DNA from 4 places in the Streptomyces sp. NPDC053076 genome. Region 3 is predicted to be linked to each of the others. Evidence: riboswitches for the same ligand, from Rfam matches in the RefSeq annotation. Region 3 holds a riboswitch; each other region holds the start of a gene.
What was found. Region 3 has a riboswitch for cyclic di-AMP ahead of ACIGYR_RS02985 (peptidoglycan DD-metalloendopeptidase family protein). Riboswitches for the same ligand answer to the same signal wherever they lie in the genome.
Positions count from the first base shown of each region.

Region 1: it holds a riboswitch for cyclic di-AMP, as region 3 does, so the genes downstream of both, ACIGYR_RS26340 (M23 family metallopeptidase) here and ACIGYR_RS02985 (peptidoglycan DD-metalloendopeptidase family protein) in region 3, are expected to answer to the same signal.
Region 2: it holds a riboswitch for cyclic di-AMP, as region 3 does, so the genes downstream of both, ACIGYR_RS35115 (M23 family metallopeptidase) here and ACIGYR_RS02985 (peptidoglycan DD-metalloendopeptidase family protein) in region 3, are expected to answer to the same signal.
Region 4: it holds a riboswitch for cyclic di-AMP, as region 3 does, so the genes downstream of both, ACIGYR_RS30160 (C40 family peptidase) here and ACIGYR_RS02985 (peptidoglycan DD-metalloendopeptidase family protein) in region 3, are expected to answer to the same signal.

Region 1 covers NZ_JBITZL010000007.1:19,631-26,499, forward strand. Annotated here, with positions in the region: gene ACIGYR_RS26330 (PrsW family intramembrane metalloprotease) at 1-1,050, shown strand, start outside; gene ACIGYR_RS26335 (aldo/keto reductase) at 1,229-2,173, opposite strand; gene ACIGYR_RS26340 (M23 family metallopeptidase) at 2,285-3,319, opposite strand; cyclic di-AMP (ydaO/yuaA leader) riboswitch at 3,327-3,496, opposite strand; tRNA gene ACIGYR_RS26345 (tRNA-Met) at 3,805-3,878, shown strand; gene ACIGYR_RS26350 (dihydrofolate reductase family protein) at 4,028-5,161, opposite strand; gene ACIGYR_RS26355 (MarR family winged helix-turn-helix transcriptional regulator) at 5,241-5,774, shown strand; gene ribA (GTP cyclohydrolase II) at 5,874-6,554, shown strand; gene ACIGYR_RS26365 (DHA2 family efflux MFS transporter permease subunit) at 6,578-6,869, opposite strand, start outside.
Region 2 covers NZ_JBITZL010000012.1:126,998-133,866, reverse strand. Annotated here, with positions in the region: gene ACIGYR_RS35130 (GNAT family N-acetyltransferase) at 1-734, opposite strand, end outside; gene ACIGYR_RS35125 (HPr family phosphocarrier protein) at 913-1,194, shown strand; gene ACIGYR_RS35120 (GntR family transcriptional regulator) at 1,374-2,060, opposite strand; gene ACIGYR_RS35115 (M23 family metallopeptidase) at 2,259-3,014, opposite strand; cyclic di-AMP (ydaO/yuaA leader) riboswitch at 3,027-3,187, opposite strand; gene ACIGYR_RS35110 (M16 family metallopeptidase) at 3,400-4,788, opposite strand; gene ACIGYR_RS35105 (M16 family metallopeptidase) at 4,785-6,182, opposite strand; gene ACIGYR_RS35100 (DNA topoisomerase (ATP-hydrolyzing) subunit A) at 6,499-6,869, shown strand, end outside.
Region 3 covers NZ_JBITZL010000001.1:692,759-699,627, reverse strand. Annotated here, with positions in the region: gene ACIGYR_RS03000 (Glu/Leu/Phe/Val dehydrogenase dimerization domain-containing protein) at 1-597, shown strand, start outside; gene ACIGYR_RS02995 (TetR/AcrR family transcriptional regulator) at 646-1,266, shown strand; gene ACIGYR_RS02990 (SGNH/GDSL hydrolase family protein) at 1,514-2,299, opposite strand; gene ACIGYR_RS02985 (peptidoglycan DD-metalloendopeptidase family protein) at 2,545-3,489, opposite strand; cyclic di-AMP (ydaO/yuaA leader) riboswitch at 3,495-3,657, opposite strand; gene ACIGYR_RS02980 (alpha-galactosidase) at 3,961-6,033, opposite strand; gene ACIGYR_RS02975 (tyrosine-protein phosphatase) at 6,204-6,869, shown strand, end outside.
Region 4 covers NZ_JBITZL010000008.1:346,377-353,245, reverse strand. Annotated here, with positions in the region: gene ACIGYR_RS30190 (adenosylmethionine--8-amino-7-oxononanoate transaminase) at 1-325, opposite strand, end outside; gene bioB (biotin synthase BioB) at 318-1,589, opposite strand; gene ACIGYR_RS30180 (8-amino-7-oxononanoate synthase) at 1,737-2,864, shown strand; gene ACIGYR_RS30175 (DUF397 domain-containing protein) at 2,922-3,143, opposite strand; gene ACIGYR_RS30170 (helix-turn-helix domain-containing protein) at 3,153-4,013, opposite strand; gene ACIGYR_RS30165 (ATP-binding protein) at 4,226-4,684, shown strand; gene ACIGYR_RS30160 (C40 family peptidase) at 4,928-5,401, opposite strand; cyclic di-AMP (ydaO/yuaA leader) riboswitch at 5,405-5,637, opposite strand; gene ACIGYR_RS30155 (hypothetical protein) at 5,979-6,284, opposite strand; gene ACIGYR_RS30150 (ATP-dependent Clp protease proteolytic subunit) at 6,292-6,869, opposite strand, start outside.

The DNA.
Region 1 (6,869 bases), on a different contig from region 3:
AACCTGGTCTTCTCCTTCGCCTGGGGGGCCTGCGCGGCGGCGCTGATAGCGATCGTGGCCAACAGCTTCGCGACCAAGTGGATCGCCACCTCCACCGCGGATCCGGCCAGTGCGGACACGCTCGGCGCCACGGTGATAGCGCCGATCGTGGAGGAGTCCGCCAAGGCCGCCGCCGTGCTGCTGGTGTTCCTCTTCCGCAGGCGTCACTTCACCGGGATCGTGGACGGGGTGGTGATAGCGGGGGTCACCGCCACCGGCTTCGCGTTCACCGAGAACATCCTCTACCTCGGTACGGCCTTCGGAACCGACCAGCTCACCGGCGACCGCGGCATCGCCTCCGTCACCGCCGCCACCTTCTTCGTGCGCATCGTGATGTCCCCGTTCGCGCACCCCCTGTTCACCGTCCTCACCGGCATCGGCTTCGGTGTCGCCGCGCTGTCCGCCGAGCGGCAGCACATCCGGCGCTTCCTGCTGCCGGTCGGCGGACTGCTGCTCGCGATGGGCATGCACGCCTTGTGGAACGGCTCCGCCACCTTCGGCGAGTACGGCTTCTTCGCCGTCTACGCCGCCTTCATGGTGCCCGCGTTCGCGCTGCTGACATGGCTCGCTGTCTGGACCCGGCAGCGCGAGCTGCGGATCGTGCGGGCGGAACTGCCCGCGTACGTGCTGGCCGGGTGGCTGGGGCCGGCCGAGCCGTTCGCGCTCGGGTCGATGCGGGCGCGACGGATGGCCCGGGACTACGCCCGGCACCACCACGGCCGCACGGCGGCACGGGAGGTGGCGCGGTACGAGGGATACGCCACCTCGCTGGCGTTCCTGCGGCAGCGGGGGCGCAAGGGGAAGGCGGGGACCGACTTCGTCGTACGGGAGCGGGAGCTGCTGGACGAGCTGTGGAAACGGAGGGACGCGGCCCGTCCGGCCCTGGAGTACGCGGCGAGGACGGCCACCCCGGCCCGGCCGGTGTACGCGGGGCCGGGACCCACGGCGCACTGGCCGGCGTACGGCTACCCGGCGGCGCCGTACGCCCCGTACAACCCGTACCGCTCGTAGCCGTCCCGGGCGGACGGCAGGACAGCCCGGTACCCCCGGAACCGCCCGTCGTCGGGCACCGCCGGTCCCCAGTGGGCGCCGGGCCAGCCCGGCACCCCGGAACCGCCCGTCGTGGTCGGGCACCGTCGCGACGGAGAGGTCGCCGCGGGCCCCGGTCCCGGGAGGCGCGGGCCGGTGTCTAGGCCGATGCCTCCGTCAGCCTGGCCACCTCGGGCTCGGTCAGCCTCAGGTCCGCCACGCCCAGCAGCGCCGGAAGCTGTTCCACCGTCCTCGCCGAGGCGATCGGCGCGGTGACCGTCGGCTGGGCGGCCAGCCAGGCCAGGGCGACCGTGGCGACCGGGGCGTCGTGGGCCGCGGCGATCTCGTCCAGGGCCGTCAGGACCTTCTGGCCGCGCTCGGACTCCGCGTGCTTGCGGGCCCCGTCGGCGCGGGCGCTGTCGACGGTCGTGCCGGGCCGGTACTTGCCGGTGAGGAAGCCCGAGGCGAGCGCGAAGTACGGGACGGCGGACAGGCCCGCGCGGGCGGCGAGGTCCTGGAGCGGGCCCTCGTAGGTGTCGCGGGAGACCAGGTTGTAGTGCGGCTGGAGGGCGACATAGCGGGCGAGGCCCTCGCGGTCGGAGAAGTCGAGGGACGCCTGAAGGCGCTCGGCGGTGATGTTGGAGGCGCCGATGTGCCGGACCTTGCCGGCCTTCACCAGCTCGTCCAGCGCGCCGACGATCTCCTCGACCGGCACCTCGGGCTGGTCGAAATGGGTGTAGTAGAGGTCGATGTAATCGGTGCCCAGGCGGCGCAGGGAGGCGTCGGCGGCGGCCTTGAGGTTGGCGGCGGACAGCCCCTGGAACTGCGGATGCTGGCTGACCTTGGTCGCGATGACGACATCGGATCGGTTGCCGCGCGCCGTGACCCACTTGCCGATGATCGTCTCGGATTCGCCGCCCTGGTTGCCCTCGATCCAGGCGGAGTAGGAGTCGGCGGTGTCGATGAAGTTGCCGCCGGCCGCCGTGTAGGCGTCGAGGACGGCGAAGGAGGTCTGCTCGTCGGCGGTCCAGCCGAAGACGTTGCCACCGAGCGAGAGCGGGAAGACCTCGAGGTCGGAAGAGCCGAGTTTACGAAGTGACGTCATACGTCATGCCAACACCGGCGGGGGACGATCGCATCCCGCCCCGCCGGCGCCGAGTTCCCGCGAAGGCGTCCCGCCACGACGCCCGCGAGGCTTCCCGCTGAGGGCGGCCCGTCAGGGGTTGACGCCCTTGTCCCGCAGCCACGCCATCGGGTCGATCCCGGTGGCCTGACCGCCGGGGTGGACCTCCAGGTGCAGGTGCGGTCCGGTGACGTTGCCGGTGGCGCCGACGCGGCCGATGACCTGACCGGTGGAGACCTTCTGGCCGACGGAGACGTTGATCGAGGACTGGTGGCAGAACCACAGCTCGGTGCCGTCGTCCAGGGTGAGGATCGTGCGGTAGCCGTAGGAGCCGGCGTAGCCCGCCTCGGTGATCGTGCCGCTGTGGACGGCCTTGATCAGGGAGCCGGTGGGGGCGGCGAAGTCCAGACCGGTGTGGTAGCCGGAGGACCACATCGAGCCGGCCTGGCCGAACGTCGAGGTGATCGTGTAGGAGGAGGTCGGCAGCGTGTACTGCTTGGCCAGCTCGGCCAGCCGCTTCTCCTCGGCCGCCTTCTTGGCGTCCGCCTCCGCCTTCTCCTTGGCCTCGGCGGCCTTGGCGGCGGCCTCCTTCTCGGCCTTGGCGGCGGCCTCGGCGCTCCGCTTCTCGGCGGCGGCGAGCGCGACGGCGGTGGCCTTGGTCTCGGCCTGGCCCTGCTGCTGCTCGGCCTGGGCCATGATCCGGCTGCGCAGCACCTCGCCCGCGTCCGTGGAGTCCTCGCCCTCGGCGGAGGACACGCCGACGCTGCTCAGCGTCGCGGTGGCCTGCGCCGGCTGGGGGTCCGCGGAGCCGTCGTCGAAGAGGGAGCCGACGGAGGGCAGGTCCGGCATGGAGATGGAGACCGGCGGCTTGCCGGTGTTGGCGCTGGCCATGCCGCCCGCGCCGACCGCGGCGATGACGCCGACGCCGAGGACGGTGGAGCTGCGCGCGAAGCCGCCGCGCTGCTTGGCGACGCGGTGCCGGCCGCGGACCGGGGTGACGGAGTCCTCAGTGGGGTTCCACTCCTCCCAGGGCCCCTCCTCGGCGCGGTAGGCGCCGTACCCGAAGGTCTCGGTCTCGCGCTGTGCCGGTATGGACGGGGCTTCGGGGACAGACCGGTTGGACGCCACGCGGGCGTGCTCCTTTCCTTCCTCCGCCTACCGGGTTAGCTGACGGGTTCGGAGCAGGAAGGTCTCCTACGCGCGTATACCGATCGTGGACTCCCATGAGTTCACGGCGATATCCGCGTGATTCACCCCAAAGTGGTGGTTCCCCGGTTCCCTCGCGGGATTCGGCGCGTGCGCACGGAGCCGTCTCTTGTGACGGCTGGGACGACCGCGCTGCGTTATCGAACGTTAATAGACCTGCCAGTCACTTTCCAAGCTGTTCGACTTGATCATTAACGTTCTCGGCGACGGAGTTATCGCCCAGTAACCCGTCAAACCGGGCGAGTTGACCTAAGGGCCAGAAGCGTTCAGTAGTCACTGGCAGTTTTGATGGTGACTCAGTCGTCACCGCACGGCGGTCGCCCGGTCACCTTGGGTGACGGTCGGCAGGCGGGACGGGAAGCGTGTGCAAAGCACCCCAGGGATGACGTATGCTGGTGACACAACGACGCGGGGTGGAGCAGCTCGGTAGCTCGCTGGGCTCATAACCCAGAGGTCGCAGGTTCAAATCCTGTCCCCGCTACTGAACACTCAGGGCCCGGAATCCATCGGATTCCGGGCCCTGAGTGTTTTCGGCGCGCGACAGCGCCCCCGAAGGGGCACGGCGACCGTGCGCGACCGACCACGACGACCCGGCGGTCACGCACGGAAACCGTCGCCGACCGGTGGCACTCAGCCCGGCAGGTGCGCGTTCGGCGCCTTGGCGAGACCCTCCAGCTCCGGGAGTACGACGACCCGGGCGCCCGCGGCGGTCAGGAGACCCGTGCCGTCGGCGCCGGTGACGAACGTGTCGGGTTCGCGCCAGGCGGTGACCACCCGCCGCACCCCGGCCCGCAGGATCAGCTCGGCGCAGGGAGCCGGCCGGGAGGCGCGGCGGGCGCAGGGCTCCAGGCTGCTGTAGACCGTGGCGCCGGGCAGCCGCGGGTCGGCGGCGTCGGTCTTCGCGAGCGCCGCCTCCTCCGCGTGGGCCACCGGGTCGGTGCCCTCACGCGAGTGGGCACGGGCCAGCTCCGTGCCGTCGGCGGCGACCACCACCGCGCCGACGCTGAACGCCGTCTCCGAGGGCGGACACAGGGCCGCGAGTTCACAGGCGGCACGCAGCCAGTGGCGGTCGGCCGCGGTGGGGACCGGGCCGGTGCCGGGGGCGGTGGGTGCGTAGCGCATGAGGACGACGTCCTCGATCCGGCGGGTGTCGAGCAGGCGCAGGCGCCCGCCCTGGTAGCCGCCGGTCCCGAACAGCCGCGGGGCCGCCGGGTCCCCGACGAACAGCGGGGCGAGGACCAGCTGGAGTTCGTCGGCCAGGCCCTGCTGGAGGAGCTGGGTGTGGACCGTGCCGCCGCCCTCGACCATCAGGCGCCCGACTCCGCGCACGTCGTGCAGATGCTCCAGCAGTGCCCGCCAGTCCAGGGCGCGGCCGAGCGGGACGACGTCCGCGGTGCGGCCGAGGAGACGGGCGGCCCGTTCCGCGCCCTCGTCGGTGGTGTAGACGAGCTTCTCGCCGCCGGTGTGCCAGAAGTTGGCGTCCGGGTCGAGGTCGCCGGAGCCGGTGACGGTGACCTTCAGCGGGTACTCCGGCCGGCCCGTCGCGCCGCGGGCCGCGCGCCGCCGGGCGGAGTTGACCAGCAGGCGGGGGTTGTCGGCGCGGATCGTGCCGGCGCCGACGAGGATGGCGTCGACGGAGGCCCGTACCTCGTCGACCCGGTCGAAGTCGGCCGGGCTGGACAGCAGGAGCCGTTCGGGGCCGGTGTCGTCCAGGTAGCCGTCGAGGGAGACGGCGGCGGACAGCAGCACGTACGGCAGGGGCATCGACGCCCTCTCTTCCGGAGGCGGACGGTGGACAGACGGACCGCTTGGTTCAAGTTTGAAACAAACCTACACTGGCGGCATGACGACCCGCTGGCTCAGCCCCGAGGAGCAGCGCGCCTGGCGCGCCTACATCGCCGCCTCCCGCCTCCTGGAGGACGCGATCGACCGGCAGCTCCAGCAGGAGGGCGGCATGCCGCACCTGTTCTACTCGGTGCTGGCCAACCTCTCCGACGCACCCGGCCGGCGACTGCGCATGACCGATCTCGCCGAGACGCTGAAGATCACCCGCAGCCGGCTGACGTACGCGGTGACCCGGCTGGAACGGGACGGCCTGGTGCGCCGGGAGAACTGCGACCAGGACAAGCGCGGCTCGGTCGCGGTGCTGACCGACGAGGGGACGGCCGTACTGGAGCGTACGGCACCCGGGCACGTCGAGACGGTCCGCGCCCTGCTGTTCGACCGGATCACCCCGGAACAGGTGGGGCAGCTGGCGGAGATCTGCACGGGGATCGCGCGCGGCCTCCAGGGCGACGACGACGCCCGCTCCGGCGCCGACGGTGTCCCCTGGCTGCGCCGTTCGCCCTGCCCGTCGACGCCGCCCGCGGGCTCCTGAGCCACACCCCGGAGCGATTGCTTCAACTTTTAAGTATGGGGTAGGGTCCACGCGAAAACACTGCTTCAAATATGAAGCAGCTTCCTGGGAGGGACCCGCATGCCCGACATCCCCGCCGCCACCCCGCGCGCTCGCGTCCGGGTACCGCTGCGCTTCGCCGACGGCTACCGGGCCGACGCGGAACTCGTCACCTTCCACGGCCTCTCCGACGGCCAGGAGCACGTCGCGGTCGTCCTCGGCGACCCCGGCCCGGTCCCGCTGGTGCGCCTGCACTCCGAGTGCCTGACCGGTGACGTCTTCGGCTCGGCCCGCTGCGACTGCGGCCCGCAGCTGCGCGAGGCGGTCGAACGCATCGCCGACCGCGGCGGCGTCCTGCTCTACCTCCGGCAGGAAGGCCGGGGCATCGGCCTCTACAACAAGCTCGACGCGTACGCCCTCCAGGACGAGGGCCTCGACACCTACGCCGCGAACGCCGCCCTCGGCCTCCCCGAGGACGCCCGCGACTACACGGCCGCCGCGCAGATGCTCGGCGCCCTCGGCATCACGGAGCTGGACCTGCTGTCCAACAACCCCGACAAGGCGGGGCAGTTGGGCGCGCTGGGAATCGCCGTACGGGACCGGGTGCCGACCGGCGTCTTCACCACGGCCCACAACGTGCGCTACCTGCGCGCCAAGGTGCTCCAGACCCAGCACACGCTGCCGCTGGCCGAACTGCCGGAGCTGGCCGAACTGCCAGAACTGCCGAAGCTGACGGAACTGACGGAACTGACGGCGGGCTGACACGGCAGGAGGGCCGGGAGGGCTCAGCCCTGGCGCCGTGCCGGGAGCCGGAGCGCCGAGAGGACGCCGAGGGCGAGCAGCGCCGCCGCCACGGCGTAGGTGAGCCGGAAACCGGCCGGGCCCGGACCCGCCGCGCCGAGCACCACCGACAGCAGGGCCGTACCGACCGACGCGGCGAGCTGGGCGTTGATGCTCAGCGCGGTGCTCGCCCCGGGCAGCCGGTCGGCGGGCAGATCGCGGGTCGCGGTGGTCATCGTCGGCATCAGCGTCATCCCGGCGCCGACGCCCATCACCATGCCCGCGACGACGATCCGC
Region 2 (6,869 bases), on a different contig from region 3:
CCCGGGTAGCCCGCCTCGCGGATGTTGCCGAGGATGCTGCGGCCCACCCCGCCGGGGGCGCGGCCGACACCGACGACCGCGACGGAGCCGGGCGCGAGCAGCCGCCGTACCGAGTGGGCCTCGGCGCGCTGCTCCCGGGCGCGCTGCACGGCGACGGACCGGTCGGTGGGTTCGAGGTCGAACTCCAGGCGGACGACGCCGTCCTCGAAACTGCGCTGCTGGGTGTAACCGGCGTCCGTGAACACCTTGATCATCTTGGTGTTGGCGGGCAGCACCTCGGCGGCGAAGCGGCGGATGCCGCGCTCGCGGGCGACGGCGGCGATGTGCTCCAGCAGGGCGGAGGCGACTCCACGGCCCTGGTGGGCGTCCTGCACCAGGAAGGCGACCTCGGCCTCGTCGGCGGGCGCGGAGGCGGGCATGCCGTCGGTGCCGATGCGGTCGTAGCGTACGGTGGCGATGAACTCGCCGCCGATGGTGGCGGCGAGCCCCACCCGGTCCACGAAGTCGTGGTGCGTGAAGCGGTGGACGTCCTTTGCGGAGAGCCGTGGGTACGGCGCGAAGAAGCGGTAGTACTTCGACTCGTCGGAGACCTGCTCGTAGAAACTGACCAGGCGGTCGGCGTCATCAACGGTGATGGGCCTGATGCGTGCGGTGCCACCGTCGCGCAGCACCACGTCCGCCTCCCAGTGGGCGGGGTACTGGTGCCGGTCCTGCCGGTCCGCCGAGGTCTGCATGGGCCCCAGAGTACGGCTCGCGCAGGCAGGCGGGGCGAGGCAGTCTGTGGAGGACGGGGAGCCGGACCGAGGCCGCGGTCCGACGCCACACCGGAGCGGGAAGAATGCCCTGTCCGGGCACGCTTCACGGTGTGGGAAACTGGTCTAGACAACCCTGAACACCGAAGGGCAGCAACACATGGCTGAGCGCCGCGTCAACGTCGGCTGGGCCGAGGGCCTCCACGCCCGCCCCGCCTCCATCTTCGTCCGAGCCGCCACGGCCGCAGGCGTCCCGGTGACGATCGCCAAGGCCGGGGGCAACCCCGTCAACGCGGCCTCCATGCTGGCCGTCCTGGGCCTGGGCGCCCAGGGCGGCGAGGAGATCGTCCTCGCCTCCGACACCGAGGGCGCGGACGCCGCCCTCGACCGTCTGGCCAAGCTGGTCTCCGAGGGCCTGGAAGAGCTGCCCGAGACCGTCTGAGCAGGACCGGGAAGCCGCGCCGTTCCGTACCGGGCGGCGCGGCTTCCGCGTTTTCGAGGGGGGCACCCGAATTCACCGCGGGCATCCAGAAGACCGCGACCCGGAATTCAGGGCGCGGAAAAAGGACAGCGAAAAACACGCCCTCACCGATTAACTCATCTTTGTATACGGCGCCCGTGTTAAAGCCGCGGGCCCGACATGTTTACGGCGTGTTGCGAGGTCCTCACACGCTCCACGGCACCGGAAAGGCGCAGCCGGTGCGCACCCGCCGCGCGCTCCGCGTGCAGCGCCGTGAGCGCCCGCGCGCGTTCGCCGTCCCCGCGCGCCACGGCATCCACGATCGCGCCGTGCTCCGCCCAGGAATCCGCCGGGCTCAGCGGCGGCTCCACCGCGTACATCCAGGCGATCTTGTGGCGCAACTGAGTCAGCATCGCGGTCAACGACGGGCTGCCGGACGCCTGGACGAGCGTCTCGTGGAACCAGCCGTCCAGCGAGCGCAGATCGTCGCTGTTGCCCCTCCTGGCCCGCTCCTGCCCCAGCCGGACCAGGCCGCGCAGCACCTTCAGATGGGCCTCGGTGCGCCGCTGGGCGGCCCGCGCGGCGCCCAGCGGCTCCAGGAGCGTCCGCATCTCCAGCACGTCGGCGGCCTCCTGCTCCGTCGGCTCGGCCACGCACGCGCCCGCGTGCCGGCGCGTCACCACGAAGCCCTCGGCCTCCAGCGTGCGCAGCGCCTCCCGCACGGGGACGCGCGAGACGCCGTAGCGGCGGGCCAGGACTTCCTCGGTGAGGCGGCTGCCGCGCTTGTACACGCCGGCGACGATGTCGTCCCGGACCGCGGTGCACACCGTGTGCGCCGGAATACGCATGACCGACCTCCGCCTTAAATCCCCGTGAAACGCCACGATGGACGCCTGTTCCGCGACTCTATTCCAATGAGCCGGAATTTCCGATGGCAGGCCCTAATCCATGGATATATTTTGGACAGGGAGTACGGCGGACACCGCGAAAAACGGCGATAGCCCCGGCTCGGTGAGCCGGGGCTATCGATGACCGTGCGGTACGCGTCAGACGTTCACGCCGTGCTGGCGGAGGTAGGCGACGGGGTCGACGTCGGAGCCGTACTCGGTACCGGTGCGCGCCTCGAAGTGGAGGTGCGGGCCGGTGACGTTGCCGGTGGCGCCGGACAGGCCGATCTGCTGGCCCGGGACGACCTTCTGGCCCACCGTGACCCCGATGGAGGACAGATGGCCGTACTGGGTGTACATGCCGTCGGCCATCCGGATCACGATCTGGTTGCCGTACGCGCCGCCCCAGCCCGTGGAGACGACCGTGCCGGAGCCCACCGCGTGGACGGTCGTGCCGCTGGCCGCGTGGAAGTCGATGCCGGTGTGCGAGCCGGAGGACCACAGGGAGCTGCTGGCCTGGTAGCCCGTGGAGACGTAGGAGTGCGCGATGGGGGCGACGAAGGCGTTCAGCCGCTTGCGCTCCGCCTCTCGGGCGGCGCGGGCCTTGGCCGCGCGTATCTCCTCGGCCCGCTTGGCGGCCGCCTTCGCCGCGGCCTTCTCGGCCGCCTTCTGGTCGGCGGCCTGCTGCTGCGCGGCGGCCTGCGCGTCGATCTGCTCGGCGACGTCATCGGTCGCGGCGAGGACGGGAATGAGGCCGGTCTGCTCGCCGGGGTTCTCGGCGGCGAGCGCCGGGGAGGCGGCGAGGGTGCCGATCACACCGGTGGTGGTGAGGGCCGCGATACCGGCCGCCTGAGCGGTGGTCCGCTTGACCCGGCCGGGCTTGCGGTGCTTCCCGGTGGCGCACATGAACGCCATGAAGTGGCTGGTCCTTTCCTTCCCTCTCGCCTACCGGGTTAGCTGACGGGTTCGGAGCAGGAAGGTCTCCTACGGGCCCCCTCGCTGCCGCGCGGGCGCCCGATTCACCCCAGGGACGGTGGGTCCCCGGCTCCCCTGGCTCGCGCCGTACGGGGACTCGGCGATGACTGTCCGGTGCCGCGGGCGCGGCGCACTGCCTGACGAACAGCCTGGACGAAGCTACGGGGGCGTGCTTTCAATCCTCAAACGGATACCGGTTTTTGTAGCGCATCCCACAGGTCAGACAGGCAACCTCCGCCCTAAAACGGGCATCTGGGAGAAAGAGTGGAACAGCAGGGGCCCTGACGACCCGTAGGTCGGCAGGGCCCCTTCCGCGCGCGGGCCGTTACTCGGCCGCCACCACGGTCACTTCGCCGATGCCGAGGGCCTCGACCGGCGCCTTGATCTGGGCGGCGTCGCCGACGAGGACGGTCACCAGACGGTCCACCGGGAAGGCGTTCACGACGGCCGCGGTGGCCTCCACCGTGCCCGTGGCGGCCAGCTGCCGGTACAGCGTCGCCTGGAAGTCGTCGGGCAGGTGCTGCTCGACCTGGTCGGCCAGCGTGCTCGCGACGGCCGCCGCGGTCTCGTACTTCAGCGGCGCCACACCCACGAGGTTCTGCACGGCGACATCCCGCTCGGCGTCGGTCAGGCCGTCCGCCGCGAGGGTGCGCAGCACCTTCCACAGGTCGTCCAGCGCCGGGCCCGTGTTCGGCGTGTCGACGGAGCCGCTGATGGCGAGCATCGCCGCGCCCGTCCCGTCCGGCGCGGACCGCAGGACCTGCCCGAAGGACCGCACGCCGTAGGTGTAGCCCTTCTCCTCGCGCAGGACGCGGTCCAGGCGGGAGGTGAGGGTGCCGCCGAGGCAGTAGGTGCCGAGCACCTGGGCGGGCCACACGCGGTCGTGCCGGTCGGGGCCGACGCGGCCGATGAGCAGCTGCGTCTGGACGGCACCGGGCCGGTCCACGATGACCACGCGCCCGGTGTCGTCGGCGGTCACCGGCGGCACCGGCCGGGGCTCGCCCGGCGTGCCGGTCCAGGCGCCCAGGGTCTCGCCGAGCAGCTCGTCCAGGTCGATGCCGGTCAGGTCACCGACGACCACCGCGGTGGCGGTGGCGGGCCGCACATGGCGGTCGTAGAAGGCGCGCACGGCCGCCGCGTCGATCTTCTCGACCGTCTCCTCGCTGCCCTGGCGCGGGCGGGACATGCGCGAGGCCGCCGGGAACAGTTCCCTGGACAGCTCCTTGGCGGCCCGGCGGGAGGGGTTGGCCAGCTCGTGCGGAATCTCGTCCAGCCGGTTGCGCACCAGCCGCTCGACCTCGCTCTCGGCGAAGGCGGGCGCGCGCAGGGCGTCGGCGAGCAGGCCGAGGCCCTTGGACAGACGGGAGGCCGGGACCTCCAGGCTGAGCCGGACTCCGGGGTGGTCGGCGTGCGCGTCCAGGGTTGCGCCGGCGCGCTCCAGTTCGGCGGCGAACTCCTCGGCGGAGTGCTTGTCGGTGCCCTCGGAGAAGGCCCGCGCCATGATCGTGGCGACGCCGTCCAGACCGGCCGGCTCGGCGTCCAGGGGCGCGTCCGTCAGGACCTCCACCGCGACGACCTGCTGGCCGGGGCGGTGGCAGCGCAGCACGGTCAGGCCGTTGTCGAGGGTGGCGCGCTCGGGGGCCGGGAACGCCCAGGGCTTGGCGTCGCCGGGCTGCGGCTGGGGGTGGAACTCCATGGTGGCGAGCTCGGTCACTTGGCCGTCTCCTCGTCGTTCTCGTTGCCGGCCTCTACGGTCGCTTCCCGCTCCGGGTCCTCGGGGACCTTGGCGTCCGGGACGGACTCCGGGGACTTCGGCTCGTAGACGAGGACCGCGCGGTTGTCGGGCCGCAGGCGGGCCTTGGCGACCTCCTGGACCTCCTGCGGGGTCACCTCCAGGACGCGCTTGACGGCGGTCAGGGCGAGCTGCGGGTCGCCGAACAGGACGGCGTAGCGGCACAGTTCGTCGGCGCGGCCGGCCACCGTGCCCAGCCGGTCCAGCCACTCGCGCTCCAGCTGGGCCTGGGCGCGCTCCATCTCCTCGGGCGTGGGGCCCTCCTCGGCGAACCGGGCCAGCTCCTCGTCGATGGCGGTCTCGATGACCGGCACCTCGACGTCACCGGAGGTCTTCACGTCCAGCCAGCCCATGGAGGGCGCGCCGGCCAGCCGGAGCAGGCCGAAGCCGGCGGCGACGGCCGTACGGTCGCGGCGCACCAGCCGGTTGTACAGGCGGGAGGACTCGCCGCCGCCCAGGACGGTCAGGGCGAGGTCGGCCGCGTCGCACGCACGCGTGCCGTCCTCCGGAAGCCGGTAGGCGGCCATCAGGGCGCGCGCCGGGACCTCCTCGACGACGACCTCGCGCTTCTGCTCACCGATGACCTCCGGCAGGGAGCCGTCGCGCGGGGCGGGCTTGCCGTCGTGGGACGCGATCGAACCGAAGTACTTCTCGATCCAGGCGAGGGTCTGCGCGGGGTCGATGTCACCGACCACGGAGAGCACCGCGTTGTTCGGCGCGTAGTAGGTGCGGAAGAACTCGCGGGCGTCCTCCAGGGTGGCCGCGTCCAGGTCCGCCATCGAGCCGATCGGCGTGTGGTGGTACGGGTGGCCCTCCGGGTAGGACAGGGCGGTCAGCTTCTCGAAGGCGGTGCCGTACGGCACGTTGTCGTAGCGCTGGCGGCGCTCGTTCTTGACGACGTCCCGCTGGTTCTCCATGGACTCGTCGTCCAGCGCGGCCAGCAGGGAGCCCATGCGGTCGGCCTCCAGCCAGAGGGCGAGCTCCAGCTGGTGGGCGGGCATGGTCTCGAAGTAGTTGGTGCGCTCGAAGCTGGTGGTGCCGTTCAGCGAGCCGCCGGCGCCCTGCACCAGCTCGAAGTGGCCGTTGCCCTTGACCTGCGCGGAGCCCTGGAACATCAAGTGCTCGAAAAGGTGAGCCAGGCCGGTACGCCCCTTGACCTCGTGGCGGGAGCCGACGTCGTACCAGAGGCAGACCGCCGCCACCGGGGTCAGGTGGTCCTCGGAGAGCACCACGCGCAGACCGTTGGCCAGGCGGTGCTCGGTCGCTGTCAGGCCCCCGGAGCCTGCCTCGGCTGTGGTCGTGTGACCCATGGGCATGTACGTCCCTTCGCGAGCGGAGGCGGTTGTGGAAACCGCGGTTGTCCTGCCGTTCCTGCCACTGTATTCAAAGCGTGCGGGGCCTCGGCGAAGTTCCCGCAGGACGTACGCCCAGAGCGGATCGCGTAGCCTGCGTCCGGCCCTCCGCGGACGCCCCCGGGCGCGGGGCGGGCCCGTGGAGACCGGGTCGTGGCCCGGGTTGTCAGTGCCGCGGTCCACAATGGTCCGCGACAGATCCGTCATTCGCTTCAGCAAGAGCGAGCCGGGGGGTGCGCGCCCCCTCGGCGCGCGACCAGATCAGGAGGAGCCGGCAGCGATGGCCCGCCGCAGCACGAAGACCCCGCCGCCCGACGATTCGTTCGAGGAGAGGATCCTCGACATCGACGTCGTGGACGAGATGCGTGGCTCCTACCTCGAGTACGCGTACTCGGTCATCTACTCGCGCGCCCTGCCGGACGCCCGTGACGGCCTCAAGCCCGTGCACCGCCGGATCGTGTACCAGATGAGCGAGATGGGCCTGCGCCCCGAACGCTCGTACGTGAAGTGCGCGCGTGTGGTCGGCGAGGTGATGGGCAAGCTGCACCCGCACGGCGACGCGTCGATCTACGACGCCCTGGTTCGCATGGCGCAGCCGTTCTCCATGCGCGTGCCGCTGGTCGACGGGCACGGCAACTTCGGCTCGCTCGG
Region 3 (6,869 bases):
CTGGGCACCATGGGCGGGGCCACCGCGCGCTTCCTCGCGCGCGCGGGTCTGACGGTGGTGGCCGTCGCCGACCTCAAGGGCACGATCGCCAATCCGGCGGGGCTCGACGTGGAGGCGCTGCTGGCGGCGCGGGACGGCTACGGCGCTGTCGACCGCGGCGCGCTGCGCCCGGACGACCGGGAACTGCCGGGCGACGCATGGCTGTCCACGGAGGCGGAGGTGCTGGTACCGGCCGCCGTGTCGTACGCGGTCGACAGCGCGAACCAGGAGCGCGTCCGGGCTCGCTGGATCGTGGAGGCCGCCAACATGCCGGTCGTGCCCGAGGCGGAGGCGCCGCTGGCCGCGCGCGGGGTGACGGTGCTGCCGGACGTGGTGGTCAACTCCGGGACGAACGCCTGGTGGTGGTGGACCCTGTTCGGCGACATCGGCGCGGACGCCGACGAGGCGTTCGCGTACATCCGCCGCTCGATGCGCGCCCTGGTCGGCCTGATGCTCGACCGCGCCGAGACCGACGGGACGACCCCGCGGGCGGCGGCCCACGCCCTGGTGACCGAACGGCTGCCGGTGATCGCGGAACGGTTCGGCTGGTACCGCTGAGGGATCCGACGGCTTCGGCGGCACCGGGTGAACGACTAGTGTGACCGCGTGGCAAGAGTGCGGTTGAGCGTGGCGGAGCGGCAGGAGGAACTGCTGCGGGCCGCCATCGAGCAGATCGAGGCGCGGGGCGTGGCGGCGGTCAGGATCGCCGACGTGGCCGCGAGCCTCGGGGTGAGCAACGCGCTGGTGCTGTACCACTTCTCCACGAAGGAGAAGCTGGTCGCCGCCGCGTTCACCTACGCGGCCGAGGGCGACCTCGCGCACCTGCGCAAGCTGCTCGGCCGGCGGACCACCGCGCTGCGCCGACTGCGGGCGGCGGTGCGCTGGTACGCGCCGACCGGCCAGGCGAAGGGGTGGCGGTTGTGGATCGAGGGCTGGGCGGTGGCCCTGCGCGAGCCGGCCCTGCGGGAGGTCACCCGGGACCTGGACAGGCAGTGGAAGGCCGCGCTCACGGAGGTCCTCGCCGAGGGCGTGGCGGCCGGCGAGTTCGTGTGCGCGGATCCTGTCGGTGCGGCGCTTCGGCTGACCGCGCTGCTGGACGGGCTGGCTGTGCAGCTGACGTCGTACCCGGGCGCGGTCGCGCGGTCCCGGGCGCAGGAGTGGGTGGACGACGCCCTCGCCCGGGAACTGGGCCTGGACCTGGCGGCGTTGACCGAACGGGAGCGGTGAACGCGCGCACGAGCCGCCCGGAACCGCTTCCGCGAGCCACCCCGGACCGCGTGCGTGAGCCACCCCGCACCGCTTGAGCTACCCCGACCGCTCGTGTGCGCCACTTCGAACCGCTGGTACGAGGCCCAGGCGATCCGCAGCCGCTTGAACGAGCCGGTCGCAACCGGCCAGTGCGAGCCGCCCGGAACAGCTTGTGCGCGCCACCCCGGACCGCGTGCGCAGGCGGTCCGGGGTGTGGTCGGCGGTGTCAGGCCACGGAGGCGATCCACGTCTTGATGTCGTCCGGCGACAGCGCGCCCTTGGCGGTCACATGGTCGCCGGAGGACTCTCCGCGCAGCCGGCGCCCGATCCAGGGGACGAGGTACTCGCGCGCCCACTGGACGTCGTCACGGCGGATGTCCAGGGTGCCCCGGGGCGGCAGCGGCGGCCACGGCTGTTCCGGGTCGGCCGGGATCTCCAGACCGAGGGCCTGTCCGGCCCGCAGCGCCACGCGCGTGTGCCCCTCGGGCGAGAGGTGCAGCCGGTCGCTGTCCCAAGCCCTGCGGTCCTGCACGGACTTCAGGGACCACAGGTCCAGGACGGGACAGCCGTACCGGTCGGCGATGGCCCGGACATGCCCGTTGTAGGTGGCGATCTTGCCCCGCAGATGCTTGAGCAAGGGGACGCCGCGGGTGTCGAACCCGGTCGTCACCAGCACGGTGCCGGCGGCCTCGGCCAGTTGGGCCACGGCGCGTTCGAAGCGCTCGGCCACCTCGTCCGGATCGGTGCCCGGGCGGATGATGTCGTTGCCGCCCGCGCAGAAGGAGACCAGGTCCGGGGCCATGTCCACGGCCTGCGGGAGCTGGTCGGCCACGATCTGGTCCAGCAACTTCCCGCGCACGGCGAGGTTGGTGTACCGGAAGTCGCCCTCGGGGCGCCGGTCGGCCAGCAACACCGCGAACCGGTCGGCCCAGCCCACGAACGCCCCGTCGGGCCCGGGGTCGCCGACGCCCTCGGTGAAGCTGTCCCCCACCGCCACGTACGACCCGATCACTGATCTGTTGTCACTCTTCGAATCGTCTGCCACGTCGGACCATGATTCACCTTCGGATGTGACTTACGCGACCGTAGGCCGAGGTTGACGAACGGTGAGATGGGCCACTCGTAAAGAGTTTGCGATATCAGGAATACCGTCGCTCGCGGGGCTGTTGGAGACGGGCACACCGAAGGCCGGACCCGGGGATCGCGGGTCCGGCCTTCGGCAGCGTGTCAGGCAGGTGGTGCGCAGGGCGCCGGTCGTCAGCCGACGGCGACGCCGTGCTCGCGGAGATAGCCGACGGGGTCGAGGTCGGAGCCGTAGTCCGGCGTGGTGCGGATCTCGAAGTGCAGGTGCGGACCCGTCACGTTGCCGGTGGCACCGGACAGGCCGATCTGCAGGCCCGCGGTGACGGCCTGGCCGGCCGAGACGGAGAGCTGCGACAGGTGGGCGTACTGGGCGTAGTGGCCGTCGTTCAGCTTGATGACGACCTGGTTGCCGTACGCGCCGCCCCAGCCGGCGGAGACGACCGTGCCCGCGGCGACGGCCTTGACGGGGGTGCCGGTGGGCACGACGAAGTCGACGCCCGTGTGGTAGCCGCTGGACCACATGCTGCCGGCCACGTGGTAGCCGGTGCCGATGGTGGCACCGGTCACCGGGAGGGTGTAGCCGGTGGAGGTGGACTGCGCGGGACCGGACCCGGTTCCCGGGGACGCCGGGGACGTCCGGGCGGCCCGGGAGGTGGCCGGCCGGGAGGGCTTCGGGGCGGCCGAGGAGTGCTGCGGGGCGGCGGAGGTGTGCCGCGGGGCGGCGGACTCGGTGCGGGCCGGCGCGGCCTTCTTGCCGAGGGTGAGCTTCAGACCCGGGTGGATGAGCGACGGGTCGGCGCCGACGGCCTGGCGGTTGTCGTCGTAGAGCCGCTGCCAGCCGCCGCTGACGTGCTGCTCCTCGGCGATCGTCGCGAGGCAGTCGCCGCTGCGTACGGTGTAGCCGCGCACTCCCGACTCGGGCTGCGCGGCGGTCTTCTTCGCCGTTCCCGGAAGGGTCAGCACGGTCTTTCCGGAAAGCGACTGCGCGGGGGTGGCGGCGTGCGCTCCGGTGGCTCCGAGAAGCGGGAGGGCCAGGGCGGCGCCACCGGTTCCGGCGACGGCGATGGAGCGGGAAAAACGCGGGGTCTTGGGGCGGCGGTGCTTACCCTTGGCGGGCATGGCGCGATTCCTCTCCGGCGCCTGCGAGGTCAGCTGTCGGGTTCGGGCTGGAGCTGCCCGGCCGTGCGCGGCACGGCTGCACCCCTAGCCTGTCGCGGAGACCGGGACAGGCAGTCGTACCTGGTGGGTCCCCCGCTCCTGCCGACGCGGGTCAAGTGTGTGGGGACTCCGGGCGGCGGCAGGATTCGGCGTTCCGTCCGGATTGGTGGCGAACGTAAGCGAGCGAGACGCACGGGAACAAGCAGCTGGTTCCCGTCGTCGGGGTTCCGGGTGATCGGATACGGGAGCTGGCGGTCACCCAGAGTGAATTCCTGGGCCCGTCACCCTGCAATTCGCCTTTTCGGCAGCGTTATTACGTGTACATGACGAGCGACGCACGGTCACGGATATGACGCTCCTCACGCACCTCTCCCGCGGGACCCCCCATTCCATGGCGAGTTGCAATGAAGGATCCCATTTCGGACGGAGAGATCAGATGCGATGCAGTCTGACAATCGTCGCATCCAGGTCACCCTTGAGTTCCATGCGCAAGCCGTGGTGCAGCAACACTGCACCTCGGTGCACTTCGCCCGTTTCGCGGCATTCGTACGATGCTGTCGGGTCGAGTCCGCGCAGCCGCACCGCCGGTACCGGCTCGCCGTAGCTCTGCGCCTGGAGCCAGGCGAGGACGACCGCCTCCTCCCCCAGGACGTACTGGACGGCGCTCAGACCGCCCGTCGGGGGTCGCAGCCGGTACAGGTCGCCGCGCTGGACGACCGGGCGGATCTCCTTGTACAGCTCCACCCATCGGCGCGCCTCGGCCAGCTCCTCCGCGCTCCACACCGTCAGGTCGCCGCCGACCCCGAGCACGCCCGCCATGGCGCTGACGAACCGGAAGCGCAGCGAGCTGACCCGCCCGTTGAGCTGGGTGTTGGGGCTGTCGGTGACCCAGGCGGCCATCACGCGCGCGGGATGGATCTGGGTGAAGCCGTGCTGGACGGCGAGCCGGTCCAGCGGGTCGGTGTTGTCGGAGGTCCACACCTGGTCGGTGCGGCCGAGCACGCCGAGGTCGATCCGGCCGCCGCCACCCGAGCACGACTCGAAGGCGACCCCTGGGTGCGCCGCCCGCAGCCGGTCCAGCAGGGCGTACAGGGCGTGGACGTGGTCCACCCACAGGCGCTGCGGGTACGCCTCCCCGGGCCAGCCGGCGTCGGTGAAGCAGCGGTTGAAGTCCCACTTCACGTAGTCGATCGGGGCGCCGGCCAGCAGCGTGTCCAGCCGCTCCCACAGGTACTCCTGGACGTCCTCGCGCGCGAGGTTGAGCACGAGCTGATTGCGCAGTTCCGTCCGCTTCCGCCCCGGTTGGTACTGCACCCAGTCGGGGTGGGCCCGGTACAGGTCGCTGTCCGGGTTGACCATCTCGGGCTCGACCCAGATGCCGAATCCCATGCCCAGGCCGTGCACCCGGTCGGCGAGGGACGTGAGGCCGCGCGGGAAGCGGTCGGGGTTGGGCGTCCAGTCGCCGAGTCCGGCGCGGTCGCTGGTGCGCGCGCCGAACCAGCCGTCGTCCACCACGAACAGCTCGACGCCGATCTCCGCGGCCCGCCGGGCGAGGGCGGCCTGCTGCTCCTCGGAGATGTCGAAGTTCGTGGCCTCCCAGGAGTTGAACAGCACGGGCCGGTCCTGCCCGGCGTCCGGGATGACGTGAGCGCGCTGGTAGGCGTGCCAGGTGCGGCTCGCGCCACCGAAGCCGTCGTCGCTCCACAGGCCCGCGAAGACCGGAGTGGTGTACGACTCCCCGGGATCGAGGCACAGCAGGCCCGAGTCGTCGTATCCGGCGCCGCCGGTGATCTGCACGCGCGCGTCCGGGAGTTGGGCCACCGCGATGCGCCAGGAGCCGGACCAGCCGAGCGCGCAGCCGTAGACCTCGCCGCGCTCCTCGGTGGCGTCGGTGTCGAGGGCGACCCAGGGCAGATGCTGGTGGCCCGTGTGCCCGCGGCGGCTGCCGATGATCTTCTCGCCGTAGGTGAGGGGGGCGGTGGTGAGTCTGGACTCGGCGGCCCAGCGGCCGTGCAGCTGGGACAGCCGCCAGCCCTCGCGGTCGGGCAGGGTCCAGGTGGCCGCGTCGGCCCGCAGCAGCTCCACGCGCGCGTGCCCGCCGTTCTCGACGGTCACCCAGCGCTCGACGACGTCACCGCGCATCTGGTGGTGCAGGACGATCGCCAGGCCGTCGTCGGTGAAGCGCAGCCGCAGTTCCTCGTCCTCCGTCTCGTACGACACGAAGCGCCACTCGGTGCCGCGCCGCTCCTCGGTGCGTACGGACAGGGCGGGGCGGACGAAGCGGGGGCCGCCCTCGACGGGGTACTCCTCGCGGCCGTCCAGCGGGGACTCGAACGGCCAGTAGCCGGGCAGCGGGCGCACCGCGAGCGCCTCGGCGTCGGCGAGGGCGAGGCGCGGCCCCCAGTGCAGGTGGAGCAGCTCGTCCGTGTCGGTGAGATGCAGGGCGTAGCTGCTGCGGGGACCCGACAGGAGCCAGGTACGACCGTCTTCGGCGATGTCCACCATCGAGACCTCACAGGTGCCAACAGATGCGCTCAAGTGTCAACATCATCAAGGCCACGGGCCTGCCTGACAATGCCTGTGGACAACTCATTGCCCGAGGAAATCGATGTCGTATGGTCGACGGAGTGCCCGCCGACGAGCCGCGCCGGCGGGGCCGACCGGGAGGAGCCCCCGTGACGCAGCAGGTCCCGTCGACCGAGCCGGAGCTGGCCGGAGTCCGCAATTTCCGTGACGTGGGCGGCCTGCCCACCGTGGACGGGCGGCGGGTGCGCCACGGAGTGCTGTTCCGCAGTGGCCATCTCGCGCACGCGACCGAGGAGGACGCGGCCTTCCTCGCGTCCCTGGGCCTGCACACGGTCTTCGACTTCCGCAACGCTGCCGACCAGAAGCTGGAAGGCCCCGATGTCGAGCTGCCCGGTGTGCGGAATGTGAACCTGCCGCTGAGCGACCCGGCCGACGGCGCCGAGTTCTGGAAGATGGTCCGTGACGGCGACCTCGACCAGCTGCGCGCGATCCTGGAGGACGGCAAGGGGGCGGCCCGGATGACCGCGTCCTACCGGAAGATCGTCAAGGAGCGCACCGCCGAGCACTCCCGGGTGCTGCGGGCGCTCGCCGACGACAGCGTCCCCGCGCTCATGCACTGCGCGGCCGGCAAGGACCGTGCGGGCATCTCCATCGCCGTCACCCTCCTCGCGCTGGGTGTCGAGCGCGAGGCGATCGTCGCCGACTACCTGGAGTCCAACGCCAAGCACCGCCGCTACAAGGTCCGCCGCAGCGGCAGCGCGGACACCGCGTACACCGCCGAGGTGATGGACCTGATCAGCCCGCTCTTCGACGCC
Region 4 (6,869 bases), on a different contig from region 3:
CCAGACCGTCCGGCGAGATGTCGACGAGGAGCTTCGCGAGCCGGACGGCCGGCTCGTGCGTGAGCCCGCCGAACATCACATGGCTCATCCGGCCCAGCTGCCCGCGCGCGGCCTCGTTGAGGACCGGGTGGTTGTAGCCGTGGATGGCCGACCACCACGACGACATGCCGTCGACCAGCTCACCGGAGCCGTCCGCCAGCCGCAGCCGGACGCCGCTCGCCGCCTCCACGACGAGCGGTTCCACCTGCCCGGGCATCGGGCCGTACGGATGCCACACATGGCGCCGGTCCAGTTCCAGCAGCTCCGGCACCCCGAGGTCAGGCATTGGGGGCGAGATCCGTTCCGGCGCCCCGGCGGCGTACGGCGACGAGATCGGTGCGCGCCTCACCGGCCGCGGGAACGGTGGCCGTGCCGGCGCCCGGGGGAACGGCCGCCGTGGCGGCGCTCGGAGCGACGGCCGCCGAACCGCACACGCCGCCGCCCTCGTGCGAGCCGCAGCCCGCGTCGGCGTGCGACCCGCAGCCCGCGTCGGCCTGCGAGCCACAGCCGGTGCTCGCGTGCGACCCGCAGCCGCCCGTCTCCCCGGCGCGGTGCTCCGGAAGCGTCACCTGGTCGGCGCCCTCCACCTCGAAGCCGGCGTCCGCGATCATCTCCAGGTCGGCCTTGCCGGCCTGGCCCTCGCTGGTCAGGTAGTCACCGAGGAAGATCGAATTGGCCAGGTGCAGCGCCAGCGGCTGCATGGTGCGCAGGTGGACCTCACGACCGCCGGCGATGCGGACCTCCACGTCCGGGCAGACGAACCGGACCATCGCCAGGATCCGCAGGCAGCGCTGCGGGGTGAGGTTCCACTCCTTGGCCAGCGGGGTGCCCTCGAACGGGATCAGGAAGTTCACCGGCACCGAGTCCGGGTCCAGCTCACGCAGCGAGAACACGACGTCGACGAGGTCCTCGTCGGTCTCGCCCATGCCCGCGATGAGACCCGAGCAGGCGGACAGACCGGCCGCGTGCGCCTTGTGCACCGTGTCCACCCGGTCGGCGTACGTGTGGGTGGTGGTGATGTCCTCGTACGTGGACTCGGAGGTGTTGAGGTTGTGGTTGTAGGCGTCGGCGCCGGCCTCGCGCAGCCGCTCGGCCTGGCCGTCGGAGAGCAGGCCGAGGCACGCGCAGACCTCGACGCCCTCGTTCTGCTCCTTGATGGTCTTGATGGTCTGCGAGACCCGGTCCACGTCCCGGTCCGTCGGACCGCGCCCGCTGGCCACCAGGCAGACCCGCTTGGCGCCACCCGCGAGGCCCGCGGCGGCGGCCTCGGACGCCTCGTCCGGCTTGAGCCAGGTGTACTTCAGGATGTCGGCCTTGGAGCCGAGCCGCTGGGAGCAGTAGGAGCAGTCCTCCGGGCACAGACCGGACTTGAGGTTGACCAGATAGTTGAGTTTCACCCGTCGCCCGAACCAGTGCCGGCGCACCTTTCCGGCCGCGGCCACCACGTCGAGCAGATCGTCATCGGAGGTGGCCAGCACGGCGAGCGCTTCCTCGCGGGTCGGCAGCTCGCGCCGAAGCCCCTTGTCCACCAGCGTGTTCAGCAGGTCCATGAGGTCCGATCCTGTCCTACGGGACCGTCCCGGGCCAAGGAGACTTCGCACAACAGAGGCGGTTCACCGTGTGGGTATTGCCACACACTGGGTGGCTGGTCGTACCGCTAGGGTCTGTCCGCTACCTACAAAAGCACCGGAGGACCCATGGCGTTCGGGTGGATCGACGAGCAGGCCGAGGCGCGCCGCCGCGCCGGACTCGTACGGACCCTGCGTCCACGCCCCGCCGACTCGCCGCTGCTGGACCTGGCGAGCAACGACTACCTGGGCCTGGCCCGCCATCCCGAGGTCACCGGGGGAGCGGCCGAGGCCGCGCGGACGTGGGGCGGCGGCTCCACCGGCTCCCGGCTGGTCACGGGCACCACCGGGCTGCACGTCGAGCTGGAGCGGGAACTGGCCGCGTTCTGCGGCTTCGAGGCGGCCCTGGTGTTCTCCTCCGGGTACGCCGCCAACCTGGCCGCGGTCACCGCGCTCGGCCCGCACGGCTCGCTGATCGTGTCCGACGCGGGCAACCACGCCTCCCTCATCGACGGCTGCCGGCTCGCCCGGGGCGGGACGCAGGTGGTCGGGCACGCCGACCCGGAGGCCGTGCGCAAGGCGCTCGGCACGCACGAGGGGGCGGCGATCGTCGTCTCCGACACGGTGTTCTCCGTGGACGGGGACCGGGCGCCGCTGACCGCGCTGGCCGCGGCGTGCCGGGAGCACGGCGCGGGACTGGTGGTGGACGACGCCCACGGGCTCGGGGTGCTGGGCGACGGCGGCCGGGGCGCGCCGCACGCGGCCGGGCTCGCGGGCGCCGACGACGTGGTGGTCACCGCCACCCTGTCCAAGTCGCTGGGCAGCCAGGGCGGGGTGGTGCTCGGTCCGGCCGGGGTGATCGACCACCTGGTCAACGCGGCCCGGACGTTCATCTTCGACACGGGTCTGGCACCGGCGGCGGCAGGTGCCGCGCTGGCGGCGCTGCGGCTGCTCCAGCGCGAGCCGGAACGGGCGGCGCGCGCCCGGGAGGTGGCCGCGGACCTGCACGCGCGGCTGACCGCCGCGGGTCTGGAGGCGGTACGTCCGGACGCCGCGGTGGTCTCCGTGCGGGCACCCTCCCCGGAGCAGGCGGTGCGCTGGGCGGCCGACTGCCGGACGGCGGGCCTGGCCGTGGGCTGCTTCCGTCCTCCCTCCGTGCCCGACGGCATCTCACGGCTGAGGCTGACCGCCCGCGCGGACCTCACCGGGGCCGAGATCGAACGCGCTGTACGAGTCATCGGCGAAACGCGACCATGAGTCGGCGTGACACGGCCGTGTGTCGCACGAGTGTGCAGAGAATTTGATCGATTTCGATCAGAGCGTGGTGACGAAGCCCGCCCAGCTGGCGGGGGAGAAGAGCAGCGCGGGTCCGGTGGGGAGCTTCGAGTCGCGCACGGCGAGCAGCCCGGCCGCGGGTCCGGAGTGCGGCCGGGCCGTCTCCACGCAGTTGTTGGCTCCCGTGCTGTAGCTGCTGCGCAGCCAGCGCACGTGTTTCAGATCGATACTGGCAGGGACGTTCCGAGGCAGAGCTGACATGGTGCCTCCTTACGCGCCGTCACCTATCCCGGCGATGTAGTCCAACGATTCCTGGGGGGAAAGGGCATGGAACTGAAGAGTGCTGAAGGCCTCGGAGTAGGTCATCAGGTCTTCTTTCCGTTCCAGGTAGAGGCTACTCGTCAACTGGTCGACAACAACTACGTCCAGATCAGAAGTGCTCGGAAATGAGAAAATAACGAAAGGCCCGGTGAGGCCGACATGGGCTCCCGCCGCGAAGGGCAACACCTGGAGCCGCACCTGGGGCAGGCGGGCGGCCTCCATCAGCCGCTCCAGCTGCCGGGCCATCACCCCGGGACCGCCGACCTCGCGGCGCAGCACCGCCTCGTCCAGCACGGCGCTCAGCACCAGCGGCGGGTTCGAACGCAGTACGTCCTGCCTGGCCAGACGCACCTCCACCAGCGTGTCCAGCCGGTCCTCGTCGAGGTCCTTCACCGCCGCCCGGGTCACCGCGCGGGCGTACTCGGGGGTCTGCAGCAGGCCGGGCACGACCGTGGTCTCCAGGGTGCGCATCGCGCTCGCCTGCGACTCCAGGCTGATGAAGTCGCGGTAGGTCGGCGGCAGCACCCCGCGATAGGCGTGCCACCAGCGGTGCCGGCCGCCGGTGTCGTCCGACCCCGACAGCATCAGCAGCAACTCGCGCAGATGTCTGTCCCGCACCCCGTAGGCGTCGAGCAGTAACCGCAGATCGGCCGGTTTCACACCACTGGCGCCGGTCTCGATGCGGCTCACCTTCGACTGGTGCCAGCCGACCAGCCGGGCCGCCTCACCGCTCGTGAGCCCGGCGCCGGTACGCAGCGTGCGCAGTTCGGCGCCCAGTTTGCGACGCCGCACTGCCGGACCGTTCTGCATAGGCTCTTCCTTACTCCTTATGGGCCGACCAAATACGGTCTCGCGTCGCAGAGTTCACCGCTTCGAGCGACAGATATATGCATATCTTGGTGGATCGCACCCCGTGTCGGCCCGGTGATGGCAGTCTGGCGGGCAAGCACCAGTCCGGGACCGTACTCGAACCCTCCGCCGTATGTCGGACCGCGGTCCCGCGGGAAAGGGACGACGTCGCCATGGCAGACCATCTGGAAGCATCCGTCACCCTGCCGAGCGATCCCGCCTCGGTCTCCGCCGCCCGCTCCTACGTCGTGGGCACCCTGGTGGAGTGGGGCCTGCCGTCGGACACGGAAGCGGCCGACACCGTCCGCCTCATCGTCTCCGAACTCGCCACGAACGCCGTACAGCACACCTTCGGTCAGTCACCCACCTTCACGGTCGACATCGCGCTGCACCATGACGAACACCTGCGCATCGGCGTCACGGACAGCCATCCCCGCTTCCCCAAGAGACTGCCCGCCGCCGTCCAGCAGGACAACGGGCGCGGCATGGTCATCATCCGCTGCCTCACGGCGGAGTGCGGCGGCAGACTCCGCATCCGCCCCACCCGTGAGGGCGGCAAGACGGTCTCCATCGAACTCCCCTGGGCGCTCCCGGCGGCACCGGTCCCAGCGGGACGACCGCAGGAGCAGTAGCCCCGGGTGCCGCGGTGACCTGAACGGCGGGTCGTGGTCCGCGACCGACAGCCGTACGTCGCGACGCGCCCGGCGGAACGCGCTCGACCGCCGGCGGCAGCGGAGGGCCTCCGGCGGTCGAGAAGTGTCCAGCGGCAGCACGCCCCCGGGGGGCCGCCCGTGGGCTCCAGGCGGGCGCCGGAGCGGCGCCGGCGGCGCTGGGAGCGGCCCGGCTGCTGGAGCCGCTCCTGGCCTCGCGGCGGGTCAGCTCACCCGGCCGTACCACACGCTCTTCGTCCAGATCTTCTGGAGCCTGACCACGTCCCCGGTCCTCGGGGCGTGCCAGATCTTGCCGTGGCCGGCGTAGATGCCGACGTGGTACACGCTGGAACCCGAGTGGAAGAACACCAGGTCGCCGGCCTTGCGGCTGCGGGAGGAGACATGGTGGGTCTTGTTGTACTGCTGGGCGGCGGTCCGCGGCAGCTTCTTGCCCGCCTTCTTGAACGAGTAGAGCGTCAGCCCCGAGCAGTCGAACCTGCGCGGTCCGCTGGCGCCCCAGCTGTACGGGGCACCCTTCTTGGAGGCCGCGACCTTGAGTGCTTTCGTCGCGATGGTCGCGGCGGAGGCGTCGGTGGCGAGGCCGGGCACCGCGATCGAGCCGCCCACGGCGGCGAGGGTGAGAGCCGAGGCCGTGCCGGCCCGGGCCATCAGCGACGGGACACGATTGAGCGCAGTCATGCGCAACCCTTCGTCAGCCGCCTGTGAAGGATGACCTGTCGGATTCGGGCTGGCGAAGTTGCCCGGCCGCGTTGCCACGGCTTCACCCCAAGGGTCGCTGGGAGCGTCCGTTCCGTCTGTGTCGAACAGACGGACATCCGTTCCGGTGACCCGCCTTGCCTGGGTCCTCCACTCCTGCCGATCCACTCCTGTCGACCGGTCATCCGGGCGGCGGCAGGACTCGGCGTCCGCCCGGATCGCCCCGCCGCGGTGGCGGGGGCTTGTCGTCAGACAGGGATCTTGACGCACGACTGTCAGAAAATCCCAACGGAACCGTGGATTTGTGGCGTTACTCACCACTCGCCCGTTCGGGTGGACACTGCTCTGTTCGAGCTTCCGTCAATTCCCGGACGTAGCCCCGGACCTGGGGAAAGGGGTCGTCCGGCGACACACGAACCCGCGCGTTGCGCAACTCGGGAGCCCCGGAAAACGATCAGGATGTCCACCGGTCGGCGGTACGTCGTTCGGGCCGTTTCAAGTCCGGTCCGAACGACGCGTGTCGACGCGCGGGTTCCGACGGTCCCGCCGGATGTCCGCCTCAGCCCACGCCGTCGGTCGGGAGCGCGACGCGAGCGGCGCGGCGTTCACCGTCCAGCACCCGCAGCGCCCGTGCCAGCGTGTCCCCGTGCAGCTCCGTCTCGCCCCGCCGGTGCATCAGCGCGAGCGCGTCCCGCAGCTCTGCCGCCTTGCGCACCAGGGCCTGGGCCGCACGCAGTCCGGCGTAGGTGTCACCGTGCCTGGCGGGGTTGATGCGCCCCAGCAGGTCGATCGCCTCCAGGTAACGGTCGACCAGCTCGCCCTCGGCGCGGGTCAGGGCGGGCAGCGGTGGAAGTTCCGGCAGCATGGGTGGCTCACCTCGCGTCCGGTGCGCCGGGCGTGTCCCGGCGGCTGGGCACGATGCCGTCCACAAGTCCGTACGCGAGCGCCCCGGAGGCGTCCAGGACCAGGTCACGCTCCAGATCCTCGTGGACCTGCTCGGCCGTGCGCCCCGTGTGCCGGACGAGCATCTCCTCCAGCGTCCCGCGGACCCGGGACAACTCTTCGGCCTGGATGAGGAGGTCGCTGGGCTGGCCGCGCACCGGCTCCGGCAGCGAGGGCTGTTCCATCACGATCCGGGCGCCGGGCAGCGTGAACCGCTTGCCCGGGGCGCCGGCCGCGAGCAGCACCGCGGCCGAGGCCGCGGCCTGCCCCAGGCAGTAGGTCGCCACGTCGCAACTGACGTACTGCATCGTGTCGTAGATCGCCGCCATGGCCTCGAAGGAGCCGCCCGGCGAGTTGAGGTACAGGGTGATGTCCTGGTCCGGGGCGGCGTGTTCGAGGTACATGAGCTGGGCCGTCACGTCGCTCGCCGCCGCGTTGTCGACCGGGCTGCCGAGGAAGACGATCCGGTCCTCGAAGAGCTTCGCGTACGGATCGAGGGTGCGCACGG